Regions from separate parts of the Pseudomonas sp. PS02290 genome, predicted to be linked through region 4. Evidence: predicted binding sites of a transcription regulator. Region 4 holds the regulator's gene; each other region holds the start of a gene.

Region 1 (4,211 bases), on a different contig from region 4:
CGGCCTCGATAAAACACGGATTCTCACCGCGCAGGTCTGGCTGTCGGACATCGCGGCGAATTTCGCCGGCATGAATGAAGTGTGGGACGCCTGGGCGCCGGAGGGGCACGCACCCGCGCGGGCTACCGTGGAATCACGCCTGGCAGCGCCGGATTTGCTGGTGGAAATCACAGTGGTGGCGGCGGGCTGAGTCAGCCGGCTATGTAAATGCACTGCGCCGGGCCGGGTCTATCCCTGACCCGGCGTTGTCGCTCAAGGGCGGACAGACGCTTCGGCGGAGTTGGTCACCAGGTGATTCTGGGTCGCTCGGCGCTGCTGGGTAATCAGCACCTGGGGCACCGATGAACAGCGGTATTTGATGCCCTTTCTGGTCGGCATCACGGCAACGCTCTCCAGGCATTCTGCGCGGGTCGAATACGCCGTCGGCTGGCTCTCATCCAGACATCCTTCCCCACCGGAACACATAGTCATTACAACCACAAAAATGCTCTTCATTGCTCTCATTCCTTTTTGGCAAATCACGGCGCGGGACAGCGGGTGTGCGGCGATTTTGAGGGGAGGTGATGGCTTGTGGCAATGCGGCGGAGATGCATTTCGTCGGGAATATGACGCTTTCGGGATTTGCTTGAGTTTAGGTGCGGTTTTGCAGTCGGTAATTTGACGCCATCCTTTTTAAAGGGGTTTGCTTTACTCAAGTCTGGCGTCAATTCAATGCGCTGGCGTGGGTCACCAGAACCGTTTTAGAGACCGGAATCTGGCCCGGACTCAATAACGCGCAACCAGTCCCAGCGAGCCTGATAGTCCTGCGCCTTTTTGCGGAACTGCGCCGGTTGCGGGAAGTTCGGGTTCATACGCAAAACCCCCGGTTCGAGCTCATCCAGGCCATGGGGCGCGTAGAGCTCGCCCGTGTCGATGTGCAATCCGACGCAGGTCGAGCAGATGAGGAAGCGGTCAATGCCTTCTTTCGCGGACTGGAGCGGCGGGTAGTCAGTGCCAAACCGGTCTGCGAACCATAGGTGCACGCGCGCCTGATTGCGCAGCTCCACTTTGACGTCCAAGTCCTCAAAGAGCGCCTGCGCCGCGACAATGACGCGGTTCTCTGCCTCCCATGAGAGGTCCTCATCGAAATAGAACACGTCGTAATCATTCACGCCCCATTCGGCGGGACGGTCGGATAGCCGATTCCAGACCGCCTGAAACAGGCAGCCTGCGGTGAGCAGGGTCTGGTTGAGCCCCAGGGATGGCAGCCGCTCGACCAGTTGGGCGTTGATCGGGTTGGAGAGGGCGAGATCGATGAGGCCGGAGGCAGTCAGTGTCATGTGGAGTTCCTGGGTGGGGCAGCTTTGGCAGCGAGTTCAACTCAACATGTTGTATTCAAAAGGTCTGATTTATTTGATCTTGAACACCACTGGCGCCGCTGGCATGCCTTATATGACTAAATGCGCCTGATTTGAACAGCACATCTTATAGGGAGTAGCAGATGCTCATCGTCTTCAGTGGTCTGCCCGGCACCGGCAAGACGACCATCGCCAAGGGTCTGGCCGCGACGCTGGGTGCCGTTTATGTGCGCATCGATGCGATTGAACAAGCCCTTCGTGATTCGGCGGATTTCGCGCGGGATGTGGGTCGCACGGGTTATCAGATCGCCTACGAGGTGGCGGCCAGCAACCTTGGTTTGGGCGGCACGGTGGTTGTCGACTGCGTAAATCCCGTGATGGAGAGCCGGAGAGCGTGGCGCGATATATCTGCTCGCTTCGGTGCTCCCTTGGTGAATCTTCAGGTCATCTGTTCCGACATGACGGAGCATCGGCGCAGGGTGGAGACCCGGCAGGTCGATATCCTGGGGCTGACGCCTCCTGCCTGGCAATCCGTTATGAACCATGACTATGAGCCTTGGGATACAGATCCCTTCACCGTAGACACCGCACTTGATTCCCCGGCAGAGGCGTTGGCAGCGATTGTCGAGCACATTTCAGTATATGAATCCAAAGGCACCTGAATTGAAAAAAGGGGCCTCAACCAAACCGCTCAACCATGAACTCGATAAAGCTGCGGCCTTGGTCTAGGCCTGGCGGTCAGGCAGATGCAGCAGGTTCAACGGATGAGGTGATCAATTACCGTGAAGTCGCCGAGCCGGTCACGCGACAGTCATAAACCAGACGGAAGGCAGGGGGGGGTGACTCAAGTTGTGACGCGCTGGGCAGATAACCGTGATGTCAGTTACATACGCAACATTGTTCAAGGATCGAACCCATGACCCAGCGTCAATCCAGCCCCATTTCCGTTCTCCGCTCTCGGCGCTTTCTCGGGTTCACCCTCGTTCCGGTCGTGCCCGCCGTCGCCTGGATACTGTTCCAGTCAACCTCTCTCCCTAACCTCATCGCGTGCGCGGCGCTGGTTCTCGTCGGCCTCGGCGCAGGCGCCTGGAGTGCTGCTTCCCAGCGTGACGTGGTGCTGCGAGCCACTGCCCGAGCACAAGCGGATCAGTCAGAGGCAGACGCGGCGAGCAACGGCATGACCTCGCGGGTACAACTCGATGAGGTATTGCTGGGCGCCATGCCGATCTGGGCCCGGCAAGTGGAAAGCTCTCGGTATCAGACCGAAGAAGCGATTGTGAATCTGACCAATCGCTTCATCGGAATCGCAGCGCGGTTGCAGGAAACGGTTCAGGCTTCCCAGCGCGCTGCCGGCGAACTCGATGGGCAAACCGCGGACGGGGCGCTTGAAGTGCTGTCCCTCAGCGAAAGCGATTTGAGCCAGGTGATCAACTCGCTCAAGGCCGCTCAAACCAGCCGTGACCAGACCCTGGCCCAGGTGCGCGGCCTCACCGCGTATACCGGCGAACTGCGCACCATGGCCGCCGACGTGGCGGCGATTGCCGCGCAGACCAACCTGCTGGCACTCAACGCGGCCATTGAAGCGGCCCGTGCGGGTGAAGCCGGTCGCGGCTTTGCCGTGGTGGCCGACGCGGTGCGCAGCCTGTCGAGCAAATCCAGCGAGACCGGCCAGCAGATGTCGGCCAAGGTCGACATCATCAATAACGGCATCACCCAATTGGTGCACGCCGCCTCCAGCAGCGCCGATCAGGACAGTCAATCGGTGGCCGCGTCAGAGAACAGTATTCAAGTCGTGCTCGAGCGTTTTCATAACATCACCGGCCGCCTGGCCGAATCCGCTGACCTGCTCAAGCAGGAAAGCCGGGGCATTGGTGACGAGATGACCGAGGTGCTGGTCGACCTGCAATTCCAGGACCGTGTGAGCCAGATCCTCAGCCACGTGCGCGACAACATGGACGACTTGCATGGTCATTTGCGGCAGGCGAACGAGGCCCCGGATCAGGCGACGTCCATTGATGCCCGCCAGTGGCTGGCGCGCATGGACGCCACTTACGCCACTGACGAGCAGCGGCGCACCCATCGTGGAGAGACGCCCGTGCAGCAGAACTCTCAAGACATCACCTTCTTTTAGGAGCCCCTCATGGCGAAGAATGTATTAGTGGTCGACGACTCCAGCAGCGTGCGGCAAGTGGTAGGCATTGCCTTGAAAAGCGCCGGTTACGACGTGATCGAAGCGTGCGACGGCAAGGATGCGCTGGGCAAGCTCACCGGGCAGAAAGTGCACCTGATCATCAGCGACGTGAACATGCCCAACATGGACGGCATCACCTTCGTCAAGGAGGTCAAGAAGCTGGCCAGCTACAAGTTCACCCCGATCATCATGCTGACCACCGAATCCCAGGAGTCGAAGAAGGCCGAGGGCCAGGCGGCGGGTGCCAAGGCGTGGGTGGTCAAGCCGTTCCAGCCCGCGCAGATGCTGGCAGCGGTGTCGAAACTGATCCTGCCCTGAATCCTTGCGCGAGGGAGGCTGCGATGCCGATCACCATCGAAACACTCGACGACAGCACCTGCGTCAGTATTGACGGAGAGCTGACGATCTACTCCGTCGCCGAGCTGGCGGGCGCGCTATTGCCGCGGATGGGTGGGGCGCCACGCCTGAAGCTCGACCTCTCGCAGGTCACAGAAATGGATGGAGCGGGGCTGCAGTTGCTCGCGGTCATCCAGCGTGAAGCCGACAGCACTGGCACGGCGTTAAGCGTCACCGGCCAGAGCGTGGCGGTCACGCAGGCCCTTGAGCTGTGCCGCAAAGCGGCCTCATAGCCAGGGCCCGCCACGCCAGTCCCAGCCACGTTCATTGCACGTTCATTGATAGAC
Region 2 (4,211 bases), on a different contig from region 4:
GTGCAGCAGGCTCGCGTGCTGGCGGTACTGGGCGACTCGGTGACCACTGACCACATTTCCCCCGCCGGCAACATCAAGCTCGATAGCCCGGCCGGGCGTTATCTGCGCAGCAAGGGCGTGGAATACAAGGACTTCAACTCCTACGGCTCGCGGCGCGGCAACCATGAAGTGATGATGCGCGGCACCTTCGCCAACATCCGCATTCGCAACGAAATGCTCGGCGGCGAAGAGGGCGGCTACACGCTGCACGTGCCCACCGACGAGAAGCTGCCGATCTATGACGCGGCCATGCGTTATCAGGAAGAAGGCACGCCGCTGGTGGTCATTGCCGGTCAGGAATACGGCACGGGCTCCAGTCGCGACTGGGCGGCGAAAGGCACGAATCTGCTGGGCGTCAAGGCGGTCATCGCCGAGAGCTTCGAGCGCATCCACCGTTCCAACCTGGTCGGCATGCGCGTCCTGCCGCTGCAGTTCAAGGCGGGCGAAAGCCGCAAAACCCTGGGCCTGACCGGCAAGGAAGTGCTGAACATCATCGGGCTCACCGGCGCCACGCTGCAACCGGGCATGAGCCTGGCGGTGCAGATCACCGGGGAGGACGGGCAGCAGGAAACCATCAACGTGCTGTGCCGGATCGATACCCTGAATGAAGTGGAATACTTCAAGGCGGGAGGGATTCTGCATTACGTGTTGCGGCAGCTGATTGCTTCCTGAGCCTCATCCCGTCTGAAGCCGGTCTCGCTGTGAGTGGGACTGGCTTTAGCCGGGAAGGCGTAAGATGCCACAACGCAATATCAATGGCGCTCAAACCGGCCTCTTCCCGGCTGAAGCCGGTCCTACGGGCACATCGCGTGCTGTTAGTGGGACCGGCTTTAGCCGGGAAGGCGTCGTCTGCCTCACCGCAAATTGCCAGCGTCTAACCCAAATCCCTCGTCATCAGAAACGCCCTACACGACCTCCGCCCTGCATCCACGAAACAATCGGACCCGCTCCCCGTTGATCCGACATACACACGCGTTTAATCAACGTTAAAATCGCCAGCCTATTCCGACGCTCAAGGACGACTTCATGTCGGTGCAACGCTGGACTTCCCTCCTTCTGCTCTCTCTCGGCTACTGCCTGGCGCTGCTCTACGGCCAGCTCAGCGTTCCCGTGGTCATCACGTTCGGACTGCTGATCATGGCCGGCATCTGCGTCAGCCATTTCCAGCACCGCGCCGTGCGCCTCTTCGGCCACGCCCTGCTTATTGCCATGGCAGCGGGGCTGGCCAGTCACTGGCTGCCCGGTTTCCTCAGCGCAAGGGCGATTGCCGGCGTGCGCCTCAGCCCCGAGGCCGCGCCGTATTCGATGTACCTGAATCTCGACAAGCCCCTTATTGGCTTCTGGATCGCCATCGCCTGCCCCTGGGTGTTTATCGCGTTCAGTCCCCGACGCTGGCTGGGCGTCACCAGCATCGCCTTGCCCGTCACCGCAGCAGCGTGTTTATCAACGGCGCTGCTGCTGGGCCTCGTCGGCTGGTCGCCCAAGTGGCCCGAGCAAACAGGCATCTGGGCGCTGAACAACCTGCTGTTGGTCGCGCTGACCGAGGAACTGCTCTTTCGCGGTTACCTGCAAGGCGGCCTGAAAAGATGGCTGCAACACTTGCCCTGCCACGACGCCCTGGCCATCGGGACAGCCTCGCTGCTGTTCGGTCTTGCGCACATCGGTGCTGGCTGGGAATGGGCGCTTCTGGCGGGCCTCGCAGGCGTGGGTTACGGCGTGGCTTATCGACTGGGCGGCCTGCCCGCTGCGGTCCTCACCCATTTCGGTCTGAACCTGCTGCATTTCAGCCTGTTCACCTATCCGATGTTCGATCGCTGAAGCGACCGCCCGCGACACCCAACCTATGACGCAGTTCACAAAAGCTTAATTTTTTTCGCTTCGGGCCGATAACCCTTCACAGCCTTCCTGGATCGAATAGCTCATGCGAAATAACCAGCCCATCACTCAACGCGAACGGACCTTCCCGGCGCAGCAACGGTTGATCTCCACCACCGATGCGCGCGGCGTCATCACCTATTGCAACGACGCCTTCATTGAAATCAGCGGTTTTTCCCAAGATGAATTGATCAAATCGCCGCACAACACCGTGCGCCATCCGGACGTGCCGACAGCGGTATTCGAACACATGTGGGCCACCCTCAAGCAGGGCCAGCCGTGGATGGGGATCGTCAAGAACCGCTGCAAGAACGGCGACCACTATTGGGTCAACGCTTACGTCACGCCAGTCTTCGAGAACAAACAGGTCGTGGGCTTCGAGTCCGTGCGTATCAAGCCGACCGCTGAACAGGTGCGTCGCGCCGAATCGCTCTACAAACGTCTGAACAGCGGCAAAAGCGCGGTGCCAAGCCGTGACAAGTGGCTGCCGCTGTTGCAGGACTGGCTGCCGTTCATCCTGGTGAGCCAGGTGAGTTTTTTGATTGGCGTGTGGCTGAATTCCCATTGGGGCTTCCTGCTCGCCGCCGCAGTGTCCGTACCGCTTGGCCTGCTGGGGTTGAGCTGGCAACAGCGTGGCCTCAAGCGCCTGCTGCGTCTGGCCGAGCAAACCACCTCCGACCCGTTGATCGCGCAGATGTACACCGACAGTCGCGGCGCACAGGCGCGGCTGGAGATGTCGATCCTCAGCCAGGAAGCGCGTCTCAAGACCTGCCTCACCCGCCTGCAGGACACCGCCGAACACCTCAACGACCAGGCCCGTCAGTCCGACACCCTCGCGCAGGCCAGCTCCACCGGCCTGGAACGTCAGCGCGTGGAAACCGAACAGGTCGCCACCGCCGTCAACCAGATGGCCGCGACCACCCAGGAAGTGGCCAATCACGTGCAGCGCACCGCTGACGCCACGCAACAGGCCAACGAACTGACCCGTCGCGGCCGCGAGATCGCCAGCGACACCCGCGAAGCCATCCAGCGCCTGTCGGCCTCAGTGGGCGAAACAGGCCTGACCGTGACCCAGCTCGCGAAAGACAGCGACGAGATTGGTGGCGTTGTCGATGTCATCAAAGGGATCGCCGACCAGACCAACCTGCTGGCGTTGAACGCGGCCATCGAAGCCGCCCGCGCGGGCGAAATGGGTCGCGGCTTTGCTGTCGTCGCCGATGAAGTCCGCCAACTGGCGCAACGCACCACCGAGTCGACCGGCCAGATCCATGCCCTCATCGCCCAGCTGCAACAGACGGCTACCAACGCGGTTCAGACCATGAACACAGGCCGGCGCCAGGCCGAAGAAGGCGTCGAGCAGGTCATGGAAGCCGACAGGGCGTTGGTAGGTATCAGCGACGCAGTGGCCAACATCACCGACATGACCACGCAGATCGCCGCCGCCACCGAAGAGCAAAGCTCGGTGGCAGAAGAGGTCAGCCGCAATATCAGCACCATCGCGCACCTGGCGGACCAGACCTCTGACGAAGCCCGTCGCTCTGCCACGCTCAGTGCCGAACTGACCCAAACTGCTCACACGCAATACTCCTTAGTGGAACGCTTTAACCGCTGAGTGTCAGTGGGTTATGCGAAGGCCCCGGCAGATTGTCTGCCGGGGCCTTTTTGTTTGTGTTGGGGTTTAAGTAGGGCATTTCTGAAAATCATTTGGGGAAGCTTTTTTTGGTTTGGAGCAGGGGTTTGGCTGTTGACAGGATTTGTAGAACTCTATTAGTTGATTGTTGAAAGACGATAAATAGTTACCACCTCGGGTGGAGTATTTGTTGATCTGGACAATCAATTTAATGCGCACTCTTTCTGCGGATGAAAGTGGAGGGGTGTGCTTGATGGAGAAACTTATGAATGAGCAATTTCCTTTCAGCGCCCCGCTGGTCACCAAAGCGAGCCCTATCGACGGCCTCTTACAAATCGTGGATTTAACTCAACCCATCCCCGTTGAAATCATCATTTGGAATGGAGCGCGTCCAGGCTATATTGTTCAACTACGACTTGATGGAGATCCGATTGGAGTCCCGATGGTCGTAGGCGAACAGCAGCCTGGAGAAATGGTACAACTTGAGCTAAGTCAACATCTGCTATGTGAAAGTCGCAGTTATTCCCTCAGCTATCAGGCTACAAATAATATCAATGGCGTGACTCGCGAATCTCCTGCAGCAGCGCTAAAGGTCGACCGCACCAAACCCGGCGCCACCCTCCTCGCTCCCCTCATCTTCCCCACCGCCACCTTCGGCGATCAACTC
Region 3 (4,211 bases), on a different contig from region 4:
TCAGGGCGTGGCGCGGGATGAACTTGCGCGCACGGCTGTCGTTGTTGTCAGTGATATAGACGTAGGTGTACCCGCCGTTGACTTGCAGCCCCGGCGCCACTTCGCCCGACGCTTCCAGCTCCAGGCCGCTGCTGTCGTAGGACATCGCCTCGTAGACATAGCCGCCCAGGTTGGCGTCATAGGTCGAACTGCCCGGCACGTTGTCTTGCTTGGCATGGAACACCGCTGCGCTGACGTTGAGCTTCTTGTCCAGCAACTGGCCCTTGATGCCCGCTTCATAGCTTTTGCCTTCAAGCGGATCGAGCACCCGGCCTTGACCGTCGAGGTAATACTGCGGATTGAAGACTTCGGTGTAACTGGCGTACAGCGCGTATTCGGGGGTCAGGTCGTAGACGATACCGGCATACGGCGTGACTTTGCCGTGAATGCGCACCTCCCGCGCCGAGCCGTAGTTGTCGCCATTGCTGTCCGCGCTGAGCATGCGGGCGCCGGTGATCACATGCAGATCGTCGGTCAGGCTGAAACGCGCGCCGGCGTAAACGCTCTTCTGGCGATCGGTGTAGTTCGAGGTCGCAGCGGGTAACGCAGCGACGTAATTCGGCTGCGGCAGGTAGCCATGCAGCGCATCTTCAAGGGTCACAGGCGAGTAGTTGAGGACGTCACCGTACTGCGAGGATTCGCGATTGCGCTGGCGTGCAGCGTTCGCCCCCAGCGTGAGTTGATGTTCCCGACCGCCGAGCATGAAGGGGCCGCTCAGCGAGTAATCGCCACTGAGTTCGAGGTTCTTGTCTTTGTACTTGGAGCCCAGTCCGGTGTAACCGGTGGGTGAAGTGCTGTCGCCGTACATGTAGAACATCTCGGTGTCTTCGCGGTGCTCGGCGCCGGCGACGGTCAGCTTCGACTTCCAGTCGTTGGCGAAGGTGTGCTCCCACTCGGCAAACGCACGTTGCGTGTGAACGTCCCAATGCACCCACGGCTGGGAAATATTGGAATGGGTGCTGCTGTAATGAATGGCGTTGCCATTGCCGTCGACCAGCGGCAGTGCGCCCCAGCTTGAGCCATTGGCGTTGGTTTTCTGGTCCTCGTAACCAAGGGTCAGCGTGTCGCTGTCGCTCAGGTCGAATGCCAGCAGACCGCTGAAGATGTTCTTCTCGCGGGAGTAGCGATCAAGGTATGAGTTGCCGTTTTCGTTGGCGTAGATGACCCGCCCGCGTACGTTGCCCGAGTCGGTCAGGGGGCCGGAGACGTCGATGTCCACCCGGCGTTTGTCCCAGGAACCGGCGGTCACGTCGATCTTTGCCTGGGGATCGTAAGTCGGGCGTTTGCGGATGAAGTTGACCGTGGCCGAGGGGTTGCCGGCCCCGGACATCAAGCCGTTGGCGCCGTGCACGATATCGACCTGTTCGTAGGGCGCCAGGTCGATATCGCCCACCAGCAAACCATTGGTCATCGGCATCGCCGTGCCGTCGTACTGGAAGTTGTTGATGTCGAAACCGCGCGCGGTGAAATAGGTGCGGTCTGTTTCGACTTTCTGCACGTTGACGCCGGGGGTGCTGGTCAACACATCGCGGATGCTGTTGAGCTTGAAGTCATCCATTTGCTCGCGTTTGATGTTGGTCACACCCTGGGGCGTTTCCTGGTTGGTCAGGTCCAGCCGGGTGGTGGTGCTGCTGGGCTTGCCCTGGTAGCCCTGCGGGTTGCCGGTGTCGCCGTAGGTGGCGGTTGACGTCACGTCAGTGGCCGGCAGGCTGAGCGCTGTCTCTTCGGCATTCGCTGTGTTGAGCACGCTCAGGGCGATTAACGAAAGGGCCTTTGGGCAAAAGGGGATCGAGTGACGCATGGCGGGCAACGCTCCGGCGAATGTAACAAATGGTGATGGTTCTCAATTATCGGTAAGTTACAATTGAGAATCAATGTCATTTATTCCATTCGTCGGTGTTGGCTGCAACGCTGGCCATGACCGGGTGCCTTCCCCCCGCAGCGTTAAAGCTTTCCCCCCGGCAGTCGAAACACCTTAATTCGCAACTCATTTCATTACTGGCACAGGGAACCGTGGCATGCATGCGTTCAAGGCGTTGTACGAGTCCATCGAAAGGCAGTTTTTCAATTCTTTGACCAAGAAGCTGTCGAGCCTTTTTCTGATCGTGTTGGTGAGCGCCGTGGTGTACTGGGTGGCCGTGAGCCTGCGTGCGGACATCCTTCTGCAGTTGCGCAGCGCGCAGTTGCCAGCGGAGACGCTAAGCATGATCGAGGGGAAACTCGATGTGCTGAGCAACGCCATTCTGGGCAGCACGCTGTTTACCCTGTGTCTGGTCAGCTTCATGGTCTGGTATTTCCGGCACTTGATCGTGCGGCCGGTGACCCAGATGAGCTTGGCGCTGGAAGGCATTGCCAACGGCGAGGGCGACCTGTCCAAGGACTTGCCGCTGTTGACCCACGATGAAATTCGCGTGCTGGCGAGCACCTGCAACCGGTTTCTGGCCAAACAGCGGGAGATCATCAGCAGCGTTCAGGCGTTGACCGTGCACATTGCCGTGGAGTCCGCGCGCTCGCTGAAAAATATCAGCGATTCCAGCGACAGCGCGACCCATCAGGCGCGCTTCGCCAAGGAAGTCATGGAGCAGAGCAACGACGCAGTGGGTCGGATTGCCGAAGTGTCCCGGCAGACTCAGGGCATTTCCGGGACCACCGCGCAGAACCTCAGCATGGCCCGCGACTCCTACACTGAACTGCTGGAAGTGACCGGCAACATCAGTGAGATTTCCAGCAGCCTGAATGAGTTCGGCACCCTGGTTTCGGCGCTGAACCAACGTTCGTCGAGCATCAAATCCATTGTCGGATTGATTCAACAAATCTCCTCCCAGACCAATCTTCTGGCGCTCAACGCGGCGATCGAGGCGGCGCGTGCAGGGGAGAGCGGGCGTGGTTTCGCGGTGGTTGCCGACGAAGTCCGGACCCTCGCCCAGAACGTCAGCCGCGCCACCGAGGACATTTCCCAGAACATCGACGCCATGTTGCTGGAGGTGAGCTCGACCCACGAGCAAACCACCCAGATCAGCCACAGCGCCCGGGAGACCCAGAAAGTGGTCGAGCGCGCGTCTGGGCATTTCGAGAGCATGATCGGCGACTTCGAATCCACCCACACGAAGCTTGAGGACATCGCCTCGCACATCCAGCAGTTTGCCGACAGCAACACCGGCATCAACGACCGCGTCACGCAGATTCATGCGGACAGCCAGTCCATCGACCAGCGCATGCAGCATTCGGCCACGGCCACCCGAGACCTCTCGGGCGTGGCGGAAAAGGTTCAGGCGCTGCTGGGCCGGTTTGTCCTCGGGCATGGCGCGCTGGACGCTGGCATTACCCGCGCCAGTCATTGCCGCGACCGGCTCCAGGTGCGTCTGGCCGCGCTGCAACGTGAGGGCGTCAACCTGTTCGATCAGAACTACAAATTGATTCCCGGGACTGATCCCAAGCAATACACGACCAGCTACACCGAACGCTTTGCGCAGATCTGTCAGGAAGAGTGCGACGCGCTCACCAAAGGCACGCGGGGCGGAAAGGTCACCTTCATCGTCGACAGCAAGGGTTACTGCCCGGTGAACAACAGCTGGGTGTCGAAAAAACCTACGGGCGACCGAGCTATCGACCTTCCGGTGTGCCGGAACAAGCGCATGTTCGCTGACCCCATCGGCCTGCGCGCAGCCGCTAACCAACAGCGCTTCCTGCTGCAAACCTACCTGCGCGACACCGGCGAAATCATGACCGAAATTGACGTGCCGTTCTTCTTCGAAGGCCGTCATTGGGGCAACTTGCGCATGGGCTTCGACGCTGCGCAATTACTGGCCGAGTGACAGAGGCTCACGCCAGTGCTCAGCGACTGATCAGCCCTTCGCCGGCAAGGACGTTCCTGCGGGGGGGGGGCGGCCGTGGAATGAGCGGGCGATCAGTTCACCGTAATGACGCAGTCGAAGGTGCGCGCTGGCGCCACTTCCGGCGCCCAGGGTTGTTGGTAGACCATCATCAGGTGACCCGTGCCCGGATTGGCGGCTCGGTAGCGCCAGACTGACTGACCACCTTCACCGACCAAACCTACTTCTTTGGAGGCATTGAACACCTCGGGCCCCAGGCTGCTCAGAATCGACGGCGCGGGGTTTTGCATCAGCCAGCGGTGCCCGGTCGTGGGATTGCTGGGCAGCATCAGCATGAGG
Region 4 (4,211 bases):
GCACCTGACCGAACATGCTGTTAACAGTGTCGAGCGCTTCGAGCACCACGTCCATGAGCTCCGAGTCGACGCGACGCTCACCCTTACGCAGGATGTCGAACACGTTCTCGGCGATGTGACAGCATTCAACCAGCTCGTTGAGCTGGAGGAAGCCGGCGCCCCCTTTTACAGTGTGAAAACCGCGAAAAATTGCATTGAGCAGGTCCGCATCGTCAGGCCGGCTTTCCAGCTCGACCAACTGCTCTGACAACAGCTCGAGAATCTCGCCGGCCTCTACCAGAAAATCCTGAAGGATTTCTTCATCGGCGCCGAAGCTCATTGGGGGGTGCTCCTAAAATTAACCGTCAAACCGATCCGGAGGCTGCACTGACGGCCTGCGCGCATTGCTTTCGTCGAAGCATTGGCGCGCGGGTCCAGCAGCCACTTTCACAGAAAACCTGAAGTCCGAGACAGAATGACCGAATCAGAATCCGAGGCTGGATAGCAGATCGTCAACATCATCCTGTCCGGATACAACGTCTTCACGTTTATCGGCATGAATCTGCGGACCTTCACCCTTGGAGTGAAGTTTTTCTTGTTCTTTTTGCTGACGGAACATTTCCTGGTCGTGCTCGATGCCCGCGAAGCGGTCCACCTGGCTCGCCATGAGCACCAGCTTGAGCAGATTGCGCTCGACTTCCGTGACCAGCGTGGTCACGCGCTTGATCACCTGACCGGTGAGGTCCTGGTAATCCTGGGCCAGCAGAATGTCGTTCAGGTGCGCAGAGACCTCGGTGGTCTCCTTCTCGCTGCGGGTCAGGAACACATCGACGCGGCGGGCCAGATCACGAAACTCTTCGGCGCTGATCTCGCGGCGCATGAAGCGTCCCCAATCGGCGCTCAAGGACTTGGCGTCTTCAGTGAGCCCGTGCATCAACGGCGTGCTCAGCTCTACCAGATCCATGGTCCGGTTCGCCGCGTTTTCAGTCAGCCTGACGACGTACGACAGCCGCTCGGTGGCGTCGGTGATCTGGGAGACCTCCTCGGCCTGCGGCATGTTCGGGTCGATCTGGAAGTTGACGATCGCGCTGTGCAGCTCGCGCGTCAGTTTGCCGACTTCCTGATACAGGCCGCGGTCGCGGGTCTGGTTAAGCTCATGGATCAGTTGCACGGCGTCGCCGAACTTGCCTTTTTCAAGGCTCGCGACCAGCTCTTGTGCGTGTTTCTTCAGGGTTGACTCAAAGTCACCCATTGTCGAATCTTTGGAATCCATAGCGCCCTCGCAGCGGACATCAGCTATTGACGCGCTCGAATATCTTTTCGATTTTTTCTTTGAGCACTTGCGCGGTGAACGGCTTCACCACGTAGCCGTTCACACCGGCCTGAGCGGCTTCGATGATCTGCTCGCGCTTGGCTTCGGCAGTGACCATCAGCACCGGCAGGCTGCGCAGACGCTCGTCGGCACGCACCTGACGCAACAGGTCGATGCCGGACATGCCCGGCATGTTCCAGTCAGTGACGAGGAAGTCAAAAGCGCCGCTTTGCAGCATCGGCAATGCGGTGAGTCCGTCATCTGCTTCGGCCGTGTTGGTGAACCCAAGGTCACGCAACAGGTTTTTTATGATCCGCCGCATCGTTGAGAAGTCATCAACGATGAGGATTTTCATGTTCTTGTCCAATTCGACCTCCAAGCAGTCTTTAACGCGTTCAGCACCTGAACGCGCGTTCAATCAATACCGGCTGTGCCGAACATCAAGAGGGGGTTGAATCGACCGGAACAAGCGCAGCGAAACCGGATCATCTACGACCCGGTTCGACCGACTCCTGCCGTGTCTCATTTGCTTCCCGCTCACGTCTTGCACAGCCGGTCTTACACGCAACACGCAGGCCTCGCGGCCTGCGCCTGATTCACGAACGTGCGCGCCACTCGCCAAGACGACCGCGCAACCGCGCCGCGCATTGACTGTGCAGCTGGCTGACCCGCGACTCGCTGACCCCCAGGACCTCACCGATTTCCTTGAGGTTCAGCTCTTCGTCGTAGTACAGCGACAACACCAGGCGTTCACGTTCGGGCAAGTTGGCAATGGCCTCGGCCAGCGCAGCCTGGAAGCGCTCGTCTTCCAGATCCCGCGACGGTTCGAGGGACTGGCTCGCGCCGTCCTCGTGCAGCCCTTCGTGTTCGCCGTCCTGCAACAGGTCGTCGAAACTGAACAGGCGGCTGCCCAGGGTATCGTTCAAAATCCCGTAGTAATCGTCGAGACTCATTTCAAGTTCGGCAGCAACCTCGTGATCTTTAGCGTCACGGCCGGTTTTTGCTTCGATTGCACGAATCGCGTCACTGACCATGCGCGTGTTGCGGTGGACCGAGCGCGGCGCCCAGTCCCCCTTGCGCACTTCGTCGAGCATCGCACCACGGATACGAATACCCGCGTACGTCTCGAAGCTGGCCCCTTTGGTGGAGTCGTATTTGGTCGAGACTTCGAGCAAGCCAATCATGCCCGCCTGGATCAAATCCTCGACCTGCACGCTGGCCGGCAGACGCGCCAGCAAGTGGTAGGCGATTCGTTTGACCAGCGGGGCATAACGCTCGATCAGCTCATACTGGGAGTCTTTGGACGATTTGCTGTACATGCGATAGCCACTTGCTGTCATGAGACGGGCCCTGCGCTGGTTTGATGCACGAGGCGTTCTACGAAAAATTCCAGGTGGCCGCGCGGGTTCGCCGGGAGCGGCCAGGTGTCGACTTTCTGCGCGATGGCCTTGAACGCCAGGGCACATTTGGAACGCGGAAACGCTTCGTACACGGCGCGCTGTTTCTGCACGGCCTTGCGTACGCATTCGTCGTACGGCACGGCGCCCACATATTGCAGGGCCACGTCGAGAAAACGGTCGGTGACTTTGGTCAGCTTGGCGAAGAGGTTGCGCCCTTCCTGCGGGCTCTGGGCCATGTTGGCCAGGACGCGGAAGCGGTTCATGCCGTAATCGCGGTTGAGCAGTTTGATCAGGGCATAGGCGTCGGTGATCGATGTGGGCTCGTCGCACACCACCAGCAGCACTTCCTGGGCCGCGCGGACAAAGCTCACCACCGACTCGCCGATGCCGGCGGCGGTATCGATGACCAGCACATCGAGGTTGTCGCCAATGTCACTGAACGCCTGAATCAGCCCGGCATGCTGCGCCGGGGTCAGGTGGACCATGCTCTGGGTGCCCGATGCCGCCGGCACGATGCGTACACCGCCCGGGCCTTGCAGCAAGACATCGCGCAGCTCGCACCGCCCTTCGATGACATCAGCCAGGGTGCGTTTGGGGGTCAGACCCAACAATACGTCGACGTTGGCCAGACCCAGATCGGCGTCCAGCAGCATGACGCGACGTCCCAGCTCGGCCAGTGCCAGTGAAAGATTCACTGAAACGTTGGTCTTGCCTACGCCACCTTTGCCACCGGTCACCGCGATAACCTGTACGGGATGCATGCTGCCCATGTTAATTGTTTACCTTGTCTTGCTTAGACCTAAGCCACATGTCGGGCTGCACGTTCAGTGTCTGAACAATGCCTGGCAGACCATCGATGCAGGAAAATTCCACTGTCATTTTCTTCACCTAGCCCGCGCGCTTGCCGGTGCTGTGATAAAGATCCGCAAACATATCCGCCATCGCTTCCTCGCTCGGCTCCTCCTGCATCTGCACGCTGACAGCCCGGCTCACCAATTGGTGCCGACGCGGCAAATGCAGATCATCCGGTATCCGTGGGCCATCGGTGAGATAGGCCACAGGCAGTTCGTGTGTCACGGCCAGGCTGAGCACTTCGCCAAGGCTGGCCGTTTCGTCGAGCTTGGTCAGGATGCACCCGGCCAGGCCGCAACGTTTGTAACTGTGATAAGCCGCTGACAGCACCTGCTTCTGGCTGGTCGTCGCCAGCACCAGGTAGTTGCGCGCCTTGATGCCACGCCCGGCGAGGGTTTCCAGTTGCAGACGCAGGGCCGGATCGCTGGCTTGCAGGCCGGCGGTGTCGATCAACACCACGCGCTTGCGCAACAGCGGCTCCAGCGCCTGTGCCAGGGACTGGCCCGGGTCGACGTGGGTGACCGGTACATTGAGGATCCGGCCCAGGGTTTTCAGTTGCTCCTGAGCGCCAATGCGGAAACTGTCCATGCTCACCAGCGCGATATTTTGCGCGCCGTATTTCAACACATATCGGGCCGCCAGTTTAGCCAGCGTGGTGGTTTTGCCCA

What was found. Region 4 encodes FliA, which starts transcription of late flagellar genes. Its sites were predicted from a motif close to CTAAAGTTTNNNNNNNNNNNGCCGNTAA; they were not measured.
Region 1: QMX88_RS07740 (methyl-accepting chemotaxis protein) is a predicted target of FliA. The motif match lies at 2,181-2,208, and genes of this name have one in related genera.
Region 2: QMX88_RS24460 (methyl-accepting chemotaxis protein) is a predicted target of FliA. The motif match lies at 1,902-1,929, and genes of this name have one in related genera.
Region 3: QMX88_RS03080 (methyl-accepting chemotaxis protein) is a predicted target of FliA. The motif match lies at 1,984-2,011, and genes of this name have one in related genera.

Annotation. Positions count from the first base shown of each region.
Region 1 is NZ_JASCOY010000010.1:55,055-59,265, reverse strand. It holds gene QMX88_RS07760 (RidA family protein) at 1-190, shown strand, start outside; gene QMX88_RS07755 (hypothetical protein) at 253-495, opposite strand; gene QMX88_RS07750 (nucleotidyltransferase family protein) at 741-1,319, opposite strand; gene QMX88_RS07745 (AAA family ATPase) at 1,481-1,999, shown strand; gene QMX88_RS07740 (methyl-accepting chemotaxis protein) at 2,254-3,468, shown strand; gene QMX88_RS07735 (response regulator) at 3,478-3,846, shown strand; gene QMX88_RS07730 (STAS domain-containing protein) at 3,870-4,157, shown strand.
Region 2 is NZ_JASCOY010000091.1:9,162-13,372, forward strand. It holds gene acnA (aconitate hydratase AcnA) at 1-711, shown strand, start outside; gene QMX88_RS24455 (CPBP family intramembrane glutamic endopeptidase) at 1,066-1,857, shown strand; gene QMX88_RS24460 (methyl-accepting chemotaxis protein) at 1,961-3,526, shown strand; gene QMX88_RS24465 (hypothetical protein) at 3,810-4,211, shown strand, end outside.
Region 3 is NZ_JASCOY010000003.1:130,281-134,491, forward strand. It holds gene QMX88_RS03075 (TonB-dependent siderophore receptor) at 1-1,840, opposite strand, end outside; gene QMX88_RS03080 (methyl-accepting chemotaxis protein) at 2,058-3,854, shown strand; gene QMX88_RS03085 (protease inhibitor I42 family protein) at 3,947-4,211, opposite strand, start outside.
Region 4 is NZ_JASCOY010000112.1:7,909-12,119, reverse strand. It holds gene QMX88_RS26100 (chemotaxis protein CheA) at 1-319, opposite strand, end outside; gene QMX88_RS26095 (protein phosphatase CheZ) at 464-1,252, opposite strand; gene QMX88_RS26090 (chemotaxis response regulator CheY) at 1,272-1,646, opposite strand; gene fliA (RNA polymerase sigma factor FliA) at 1,888-2,631, opposite strand; gene fleN (flagellar synthesis regulator FleN) at 2,628-3,461, opposite strand; gene flhF (flagellar biosynthesis protein FlhF) at 3,580-4,211, opposite strand, start outside.